DNA from 2 places in the Extibacter sp. GGCC_0201 genome. Region 1 is predicted to be linked to the other one. Evidence: predicted binding sites of a transcription regulator. Region 1 holds the regulator's gene; the other holds the start of a gene.
The links. Region 1 encodes Rex, which represses fermentation and respiration genes when NADH is low (regulators of the CRP and FNR family bind a similar motif). Its sites were predicted from a motif close to ATTGTTAANTANTTAACAAT; they were not measured.
Positions count from the first base shown of each region.

Region 2: a site for Rex is predicted at 2,601-2,620, ahead of HJV72_RS13435 (aminoglycoside phosphotransferase family protein). Genes of this name have one in related genera too.

Region 1 covers NZ_JABFCH010000019.1:32-5,361, reverse strand. The annotation lists gene alr (alanine racemase) at 1-924, opposite strand, end outside; gene HJV72_RS12860 (NAD(P)H-hydrate dehydratase) at 925-2,424, opposite strand; gene HJV72_RS12855 (redox-sensing transcriptional repressor Rex) at 2,547-3,197, opposite strand; gene HJV72_RS12850 (ABC-F family ATP-binding cassette domain-containing protein) at 3,352-5,271, shown strand.
Region 2 covers NZ_JABFCH010000020.1:23,469-28,798, reverse strand. The annotation lists gene HJV72_RS13445 (hypothetical protein) at 1-400, opposite strand, end outside; gene HJV72_RS13440 (coiled-coil domain-containing protein) at 516-1,613, shown strand; gene HJV72_RS13435 (aminoglycoside phosphotransferase family protein) at 1,723-2,478, opposite strand; gene adhE (bifunctional acetaldehyde-CoA/alcohol dehydrogenase) at 2,721-5,330, opposite strand, start outside.

The DNA.
Region 1 (5,330 bases):
TGCCTTCTTCCCATGAATCAGGACATATCCCTTATTGGAGAGGCTTCTTGGATATCCGTCTCCATACCCTACCGGTATCGTTGCTATCCTAGTCTTCCTGTCTGTAATATATGTGCCGCCGTAGCTCACCGGGGTACCTGCCTCTACCCACTTCACGTGTGCCACATGGCTGATAAGCTCCATGGCCGGTTTCAGCGGGACATTTTCCTTGTGTACTTCCTCAGACGGATACAGGCCATAGGTAGAGATGCCGGCACGGACCAGATCCATGTTCGCCTCCGGCACATCGATGATTCCCGCACTGTTCGAACAGTGGTAATACTGGAATGTTACCCCTCTTTGTGCAAGGGTCTCTTTCATCCATACGTAGTTTTTAATCTGTTTTTCGGTAAAAGACTTATCTATCTCATCTGCTTTCGCAAAATGTGTGTACATTCCTTCCAAAGCCAGGTTCGGCATCTTGCTTATACGCTCGATTATTTCCGCCGTCTCTTCTTCAATCATAAATCCAAGTCTTGACATCCCTGTATCCAGCTTAATATGAATATATGCCTGTTTTCCCATTTTGACCGCAAGTTCAGATACCTCACGGGCCATTTCTTCCGTATACAATGTCATGCGGATGTCGTGTTTTATCATTTCCTCCCGTTGATCCGGAAAGATGCAGCCCAGTACGAGCAATGGCTTTTCAATTCCTGCGCGGCGCAGTACTAAAGCTTCGTCAAGCGTCGCGACCGCGAATCCCCACATATACTCTTTCGGAGAGAGCATTTTTGCTATCTGCACCGCTCCGTGTCCATAGCCGTCCGTCTTCACGACACCGAGCATCTTAACCCCTTCTCTGACATTTCGTCTCATCATCTCTATATTATATTCCACCGCATCCAGGTCTATCCTGGCACACACTCTGTTATATGCTTTCATCTATCTGTCCTCCTGTTCTTTCATTGCCCGGCCGGCATACTCGATCAGATCAGATGCCATGACGCTGTAGCATCCTTTATCCAGACATGCAAGTTCCCCTGCCCGGCCGTGCAGATACGTTCCAAGCTCCGCTGCTTCTCTGAGTCCCAGCCCCTGTGACAGCAGGCCTGCTATCACACCTGCGAGCACATCGCCGGAGCCTGCCTTCGCCATGGATGCATTGCCTGACAGGTTCACGTACGGCTGCCTGCCCGCCGACATGGTGACTGTCCGTGCGTCTTTCAGCACGCAGGTGACGCTGTACTCTTCTGCAAAGTCCCGCAGAATCTGCATTCTCTGTGATCTGAGCTCCGGGATGTCCTTCCCTGTCATACGGGACATTTCTTTCATATGCGGCGTAAAGATAAAGTTCTCATGGCGCAGCCGGTCAAGATATTTCTTGTGGTCTGCAATCAGATTCAGCCCGTCTGCATCTATCACGCATGGCACTTCTACATTTTCCATCACTGTCCTGAGTATCTTCCTCGACTTGTCACTCGTCCCGATTCCAGAACCTACGCTCACTACATCTGCCCGGTTCAGCAGCTTGAGCAGTTCGACTTCATCGTAAAAGTCATATGTCTTGATAACCGCTTCCGGCAGAAGCGTCTGCAGTATGACGCGGTTATCCTCCGACGTATATATCTGTACCAGTCCGGCTCCCACTGTATAGGCCGCCTTGGCGTTCAGGAAAGCGGCCCCGGACATGCCCTTGCTCCCTGCGATGATCAGCACCTTCCCATATGTCCCCTTGTTGGAATCGGCCCTGCGCTTAGGAAGGAGGCGCTTGTAATCGCTTTCTTCATATGTAAAGGCCGTACCGCTCTCTTTTTTGACCTCTGATGCATCTATACCGATATCTGCAGTCACTACTTGCCCCGCGTATTCCTTTCCCGGATATAATTCAAGTCCAAGCTTCCTCTCCTGGAACGTCACTGTAGCGTCGGCCCTAAAAGCCGTCCCCATGACAGAGCCGTTGTCCGCACACACGCCGGACGGAATGTCTACCGCCAGCCGGTATCCCTCTGAGCGGTTCATGGCTTCAACAAGTTCCCTGTACCTCCCTTCGAGAGTACGGTTTAGTCCGACGCCAAACAATGCGTCCACGATGATGCTGTACCGGCCTTCTGCATAATCTGTGGCAATCTCAGTTCCCGTCTGCCGCAGACGCTTTATCTGTTCCTTCGTCTCCCGGGAACACTGTCCTTCGTCCCCTGCGAGGACAGCTGTGACCGTATGCCCTTTTTCCGTAAGCATCCTTGCGATAGCAAAGCCGTCTCCTCCGTTATTGCCGGTTCCGCATACGACACATGCCTCCGACAGGTCCAACCTGCTGTCTTCCATGTAGGCCACGCATGCCGCCGCGGCACGTTCCATCAGATCTGATGGAGGAATCTGAAGCTGCTCAATCGTATATTGATCTGCGCGCTTCATCTGGGATGCATTCAGCAGATATTTCATACCTCTCACCTCCTGTTATTTTGCCGGTCTTTTCTAGCCTGCGAAAAGTTCCGGTATATAAAAGAACGTGTAAAGACAAGCCTGTTCTGCACATGCCCATCATTACACGTTTTTATACTTCTTTATTTTTTATCGCTATGTTCTTCGTTATAACGGCCTATGTTATAGGAGAGCCTCATAAGACTCTCGATAAGGTGAACATTTTCGACGATAATATGGTCCGGCAGGTTCAGATCCGTATGTGCAAAATTCCAGATTGCCCTTACCCCATTATCTACCAGGAGATTCGCGACTTCAATCGCCTTGTCTTTCGGGATGGTCAATACGGCAATCTCGACATTGTTATTCTGGACAAAATCTTTCAGCTCATCCATCATACGAATCGGCACGCCTCTGATTGATACTCCGTTTAACCTGGGATTCACATCAAAGATTCCTTTTAAGATAAAGCCCCGTTTTTCGAATGCAGCGTAATTCGCAAGCGCCTGTCCCAGATTACCGGCTCCGATGATGACGATATTGTGATTTTCTTCCAGGCCGAGAATCTTGCCGATTTCTGTATATAGATACTTTACATTATAGCCATATCCCTGTTGTCCGAACCCGCCAAAATTGTTGAGGTCCTGACGAATCTGGGATGCTGTAACTTTCATTCTCTTGCTCAAATCATTGGATGATATTCTTTCAACTCCGTTTTCCAGCAGTTCCCCCAAATATCTGTAATATCTTGGCAGCCTCCGAATCACTGCCTGAGAGATTTCTCTTTCTTCCACTAGCCCACTCACCTTCCTGTTACGTTCTAAAAAATATTATATAGAATTGTCACTTCAAAGTCAAACTTTTAGTTGTATTTTGTCCTATTTTCGATATAATGAATGTTAGCAGAGCCTGCTTTTAAAGCAATGCAGGACGATGCAGGAGGACGTTATGATACTAGCATGCCATGGAATGAATAAAGCATTTGGAGAAGATGTCATCGTAAAAGACGCTTCTTTTCATATAGAGGACTATGAAAAAGCCGCCCTCGTGGGACCGAACGGCGCAGGGAAATCCACCATACTGAAGATGATAGTGGGGGAACTTCCGGCGGATTCCGGGGACGTCATCCTCACGAAAGGCAGGACGATCGGCTATCTCGCGCAGCATCAGGATATGTCGGGCGGCAGCACTATCTACGAAGAAGTAAAGACAGCCAAGGCGGACGTCATAGAGACGGAACGCCAGATACGCGCGATAGAGCTGGAATTGAAGCATCTCGAAGGAGATGCTTTAAAAGCGCGCCTGGATACATATAACCGTCTCACCGCCGTCTTCGAGCGCGCCAACGGCTATGCCTACGAAAGCGAGATAACCGGGGTCCTCAAAGGGCTTGGATTTGACGAGACGGATTTTGCAAAAAAGGTCGACACACTATCCGGAGGGCAGAAAACGAGGGTTTCTCTTGGCAAGCTCCTGCTGACGAAGCCCGACATCCTTCTTCTGGATGAGCCTACCAATCATCTTGACCTCAATTCCATCGCGTGGCTGGAAACATATCTTTTAAACTACCAGGGTGCGGTACTCATCGTCTCCCATGACCGGTATTTCCTGAACAGGGTCGTCACGAAGGTCCTTGAGATTGAACTGGGGACGTTGTCCGTCTTCCTTGGCAATTACAGCCAGTATGCCGAAAAGAAGAAGATGATTCGTGACGCGAAGCTGAAAGAGTACCTGAACCAGCAGCAGGAAATCAAGCACCAGGAGGCGGTCATCGAGAAGCTGCGCTCTTTCAACCGGGAAAAATCCATCAAACGGGCAGAAAGCAGGGAAAAGATGCTTGCCAAGATGCAGCCGGCGGAAAAGCCTCAGGAGGCCGTCACAGAGATACATCTTTCCCTCGAGCCTTCCTGCGTGAGCGGAAATGACGTGCTGAGCGTTGAGCATCTGAGCAAATCTTTCCCTCCCCAGCACCTTTTTTCCGACATAAGCTTTGATATCAAGCGCGGGGAGCATGTCGCTGTCATAGGTGATAATGGTACAGGCAAGACGACGCTGCTTAAGATACTTAACAACGTAATTGGCGCGGACAGCGGAACCTTTACGCTTGGAACGAATGTACAGATTGGCTATTATGACCAGGAGCACCATGTGCTTCATATGGAGAAGACCATTTTTGCTGAGATCTCCGACGATTATCCGAAACTCACCAATACGCAGATACGCAATATGCTGGCAGCATTCCTGTTCACAGGTGACGACGTGTTCAAGCTGATCGGCGACCTGAGCGGCGGTGAGAGGGGGCGCGTATCGCTTGCCAAGCTCATGCTCTCGGAAGCGAATTTCCTCATCCTTGACGAGCCGACCAACCATCTGGACATCACTTCCAAGGAAATCCTGGAAAAGGCTCTGAACGATTACACCGGCACTGTGCTGTATGTGTCACACGACCGTTACTTCATCAACGAGACTGCCACCAGGATTCTGGATCTGGTCAACCAGACTTTCGTCAACTATATAGGCAATTATGATTATTATCTGGAGAAGAAAGAGGAACTGACCGCGGTATATGCAAGAACCGGGCAGTCGGATGATCCATCGGCAGCACCGGAAGAGGTGTCCGAATCTAAACTGAGCTGGCAGGAGCAGAAAGAAGCCCAGGCAAAAGAGCGCAAACGCCAGAATGACCTCAAGAAGACCGAGGAACGCATCAGCAGTCTGGAAGGACGGGACGCCGAGATAGACACGCTCATGACACAAGAAGAGGTATACACCAATTCGGTACGCTGCCAGGAACTGGCAGCAGAAAAAGCTTCCATTCAGACAGAACTCGAAGAATTGTATATAAAATGGGAAGAATTGGCCGATTAATTTCATAGGGGTCAGACCCCTGTTAACACAGGGGTCGACTTTGTCAAGTTAAGTGTGTA
Region 2 (5,330 bases), on a different contig from region 1:
CGTCTTTCAGCTTATCTACGCATACCTGCCATATATGCTTAAAACAGAGTGAACTGCACTCGTGATGCCCGTCTGCGATGATGGCAAAGGCGCCATACCACGTATTGCCTATTACAAATTCCACATCTCTTATCAGATTCTCACAGGACAGATGATATAATTCTTCTATATCGCAGCCAGGCGGCAGCATATTATCCTTCAACACCTCGAACGTATCATCGCCGCGTTTAATTACAAAGATTATTTTCAACTCGCCGACAAAAGATACGACCGGAGCATCTTTCTCGGATATATGCTTTCCGTTAAGCGCATGATTATCGGTAAGCGCCTCCTTAACCCACGGATACACCGCGTCTTTGATATTATCATACTTATAGTGTTCTTCCTCGTATTTTCTCATAAGGTCCTTTCCTCCACGTCCATACATTCTATGTACTATTTTAACAAAATTTGCTTTATAAAGCAATTTGTTGTATAATAGAAAAGCACTCGCTAAAAAGGGAAAGGAAATGTATATGAAGAGTACGAAAAAGAAACGTATATTGCGTGCTGCTATGTGTCTTACTTGCGCCGTAACAATTGCTTCTGTTAATACGTCGGTATATGCAGAACCTTCAACAAACGAGTTAGAAGGAAAGACTTCTGATCTGCAGGGGGAGCTCAATGACCTCAACAGTCAGCTGTCCGCTTTATGTGACGAACTGGATGCAACATCCTCTAAGATAGAGGAGCTGTCTGCCGCGGTCGAAAAGTCCAAGCTGGATGTAGCCGCCGCTAAGCTTAACGAGGATGCCCAGTATGATGCCATGAAGGACAGGATCAAGTTCATGTATGAAGGCGGCAGCGCCTCATTGCTTGAGATTCTTTTTTCATCCGAAAACATGGCTGATTTTCTAAACAAGGCAGAATTTGTAACTAATATAAGTACATACGACAGACAGATGTTGGACGAACTTCAAACAGCCCGTGCCGACATTGAGAAGAAACAGGGAACCTTAGAAACACAACAAGAAGAATTAGCGGGATTGCAAAGCGACCTGGAAGCAAAGCAGGAAGCATTAAATGCGAAGATATCTTCTACTTCAGGTGAATTATCCGAGTACAGTGCACAGCTGGAACGTGCGAAAGCCGCGGCGGCGGCAAGCAGAACCGCCCAGGATAATTCTGTTGCCGGCCCTACTACAGCGCCAGGCAAGACTGACAATGGTAATAATAACAATACGAACGGCAATAATGGAGGGACTGTCAACAACGGAGGTTCTATAGATGCCAATGTATCTGATACAGCGTTATTTGCCGCTATACTTGAGTGCGAGGCCGGTGGCAGCTACGATGGGATGCTGGCTGTTGCCACGGTTATCATGAATCGGGTAGCCAGCCCGAGTTATCCGAATACTATCAGCGGAGTCATCTACCAGTCAGGCCAGTTCGCGCCTACATGGGACGGCAGCCTGAACCGGGTTCTGGCGAGAGGGCCGTCACAATCAGCCTATTCAGCCGCCCAGGCGGCGCTTGGCGGAGCGAGGCATTCTGCAGTTCTTAACTGCTATTCGTTCAACGCTGCATGGACAGGCGCTTCAGGCGTCAACGTAGGCGGCAACGTCTTCTGGTAGACGCAAGGTCTGCCGCACATCCGGTATGAAAAAGTAATCCGGAGAAGAACTTACGTATTCTTCTCCGGATTTTTGTTATCTAATTACCCCTGTCGGAATGCTGCGGCTTTTATTGATAGTCCATTACATCTATCCATTTCATGAGGAATTCCTTTTCCAGTTCGTTATCCTTCGTAAGCTGAGCTGCTGCCACGATTGGAAGCCATTGCTGTACATACTGCCTTGCAGTGTCAGATTTCTTACAGAATATCTTCAGATACAGGTCCGCTGTCTCCTTGTTCTTCAACGCGAACAGCAGATACGTCATGGCTGCGTCCGCACTGGCATTGCCCTGCGTGGCATGTGCCCAGTCGACGATTGTCATCTTACCGTTCTTTCCTACAATCACGTTGCTCGGGTTGAAGTCCCCATGGCAGACTTTATCATGCTTCGGCATGCTGTCAAGCCTCGTCAGCAGATCATACCTCGTCGTGGCGTCCAGTTCCTTCAATCCGTTAATCTGCCGGGCCAGCTTATCATGAAGCTTGTTGAGCAGGGGGGACTTCCTGCCGTGCATCTGGAGCTGGAGGTCCACAAAATCTTCCATATACTTCTCCATATTATCTGCATCGACAGCCATCATCTCTTCCAGCGTCTTGCCATCTTTATATTCGATGACAAGAGACCACCTGCCGTCAATCTCCGTCACTTCCTTAACCTTCGGTATATCAAGACCCGCAGCCTCCACCCTTGCAGTATTCAGCGCCTCGTTGAACACGTCTGCCTTCGGATGCCCCGGATGAAAGACTTTGACAATGTCCTTTTCACATTTATACACCTTCTTATGTGGTCTCTCAACAATCAATACAGCATTTTCCATATTCATAACCCTGCCTCCTTTTAGTATATACAGCCGTTCATTTATTAGATACTGCCATTATACACCCCCAAGATTCATTTGGAAAGAGAATTTGATATATTTTTAACTTTTTATTTTCACTATATTTTATTGTTAATATTTTAACCATTCTCTAAAGGTACACGGTTGTCTTCATATAGGTACACCACAAAATGCAATTAGGGACGTAACAAAATTCAAAAAGGTTACGTCCCTAATTACAAATTATATTATTTACCGTAGAAGCATTTCAGGTATATTTCTTTGATTTCTTTCATGAGCGGATATCTCGGGTTAGCTCCTGTGCACTGGTCGTTGAAGGCCTGCTCTACCATGTCATCCAACGTATCTAAGAAGTATTTCTCGTCGATGCCGTAATCTTTGATCGTCTTTTTGATACCTATCTTTTCTTTCAGATCTTCCAGCTTAGCTATGAAGCTGTCGAGCACTTCCTGATCATCCTTGCCCTGGCAACCTGCGAAGCGTCCCAGTTCTGCGTATCTTGCAAGCGCATGTGGATACTCATACTGTGAGAATGTCCCCATCTTAGTCGGCACTTCTGCCGCATTATATCTGATAACCTCTGTGAGGACGACTGCATTGGCTACACCGTGCGGCAGATGATGGAACGCGCCCAGTTTGTGTGCCATGGAGTGGTTGAGCCCGAGGAACGCATTGGCGAATGCCATGCCTGCCATACAGGAGGCGTTAGCCATCATCTCACGCGCTTTCGGATCATTTGCCCCATTTTCGTATGCAGAAGGCAGATACTCAAATACATTCTTCACTGCTTTCATCGCAAGCCCGTCTGTATAGTCTGTAGCCATGATTGATACATATGCTTCTATCGCATGAGTCATGACATCGATGCCAGAAGCGCTTGTAAGTCCTTTTGGCTGTGTCATCATATTGTCTACATCGACGATAGCCATATTCGGAAGCAGCTCGTAATCAGCTATCGGCCATTTGACGCCTGTGTCTGCATCTGTGATGATTGCAAACGGCGTCACCTCGGAACCTGTTCCTGAAGAGGTCGGAATCGCCACAAAGTATGCCTTTTCACCCATTTTCGGGAAAGTGTACACCCTCTTGCGTATATCCATGAAGTCCATTGCCATGTCTTCAAAGTCAGCTTCCGGATGCTCGTACATCACCCACATGATCTTGGCTGCGTCCATGGCAGAACCTCCGCCAAGAGCGATAATCGTGTCAGGCTCAAACTGCTTCATCTGATCGGTACCCTTCTGTGCACACTGCAGCGTCGGGTCTGGCGCCACTTCATAGAAGCATGTATGCTGGATGCCCATCTCGTCTAACTTCTCTTCAATCGGGGCAACATAGCCGTTCTTATATAAGAAGGAATCCGTTACGATAAATGCTTTTTTCTTCTTCATAACTGTTCCAAGTTCATCAAGTGCTACAGGCATGCAGCCTTTCTTAAAGTATACCTTCTCAGGCGTTCTAAACCAAAGCATGTTTTCTCTCCTCTCAGCAACCGTCTTGATGTTAATCAAATGCTTTACTCCAACGTTTTCTGATACGGAGTTGCCTCCCCAGGAACCGCATCCAAGAGTCAGAGACGGAGCAAGCTTGAAGTTATATAAGTCACCGATTCCGCCATGGGATGAAGGTGTGTTGATAAGTATTCGGCATGTCTTCATAGCTGCCGCGTGTTTTGCAATCTTTTCCTGCTCCGCCGGATGTACGTACAGGGATGCCGTATGTCCGTATCCGCCGTCAGCTACGAGCTGCTCTGCCTTTGCAAGCGCTTCATCATATGTCTTCGCCCTGTACATTCCCAGTACCGGTGAGAGCTTTTCATGGGCAAATTCTTCTGAGATATCCACAGATTCGACTTCGCCTATCAGAATCTTCGTATCCTCCGGAACTTCAACACCGGCGAGCTTAGCAATCTCATAGGCAGACTTTCCGGGAATCTTGTTGTTGAGGGCGCCGTTTATAATAATCGTCTTACGCACCTTGTCGAGCTCCTCGCCCTTCTTCAGGAAATAGCACCCTCTATAGGCGAACTCTTTCTTCACCTCATCATATATGCTGTCAAGAACCGTAACGGTCTGTTCCGAAGCACATATCATACCATTGTCAAATGTCTTGGAATGGATAATAGAACTTACTGCCATCTTGATATCCGCCGTGTCATCTATTATAACAGGAGTATTGCCGGCACCCACGCCAAGCGCCGGTTTTCCGGAAGAGTAGGCCGCCTTTACCATGCCCGGGCCCCCTGTAGCAAGCGTAATATCTGCATCTTTCATAACCATATTCGTAAGTTCAAGAGACGGAACATCAATCCAGCCGATAATACCTTCCGGAGCACCTGCCTTTACTGCCGCGTCCAGCACGACCTTGGCCGCCGCAATTGTACAAGACTTGGCAGATGGATGAGGGCTGATGATGATTGCATTTCTCGTCTTCAGGCAGATAAGCGTCTTAAATATCGCCGTAGACGTAGGGTTCGTCGTCGGGATGACCGCTGCTACAAGGCCAATCGGTTCTGCAATCTTCTTGATTCCAAAAGCGGCATCTTCTTCGATTACCCCGCATGTCTTCGTGTTCTTATATGCATTATAGATATACTCTGCAGCATAATGGTTCTTGATGACCTTATCCTCCACGATACCGCGCCCTGTCTCTTCGACTGCCTGCTTGGCCAGCGGAATTCGCATCTTGTTGGCCGCAAGTGCTGCCTCATAGAATATCTTATCAACCTGTTCTTGTGTGTATGTAGCAAATACTTTCTGAGCATCTCTCATCGCTTTCATTTTAGCTTCGAGAGTCTCTACGCTGTCGACAACTGCTGGTATTGCTTCCTTTTTCTT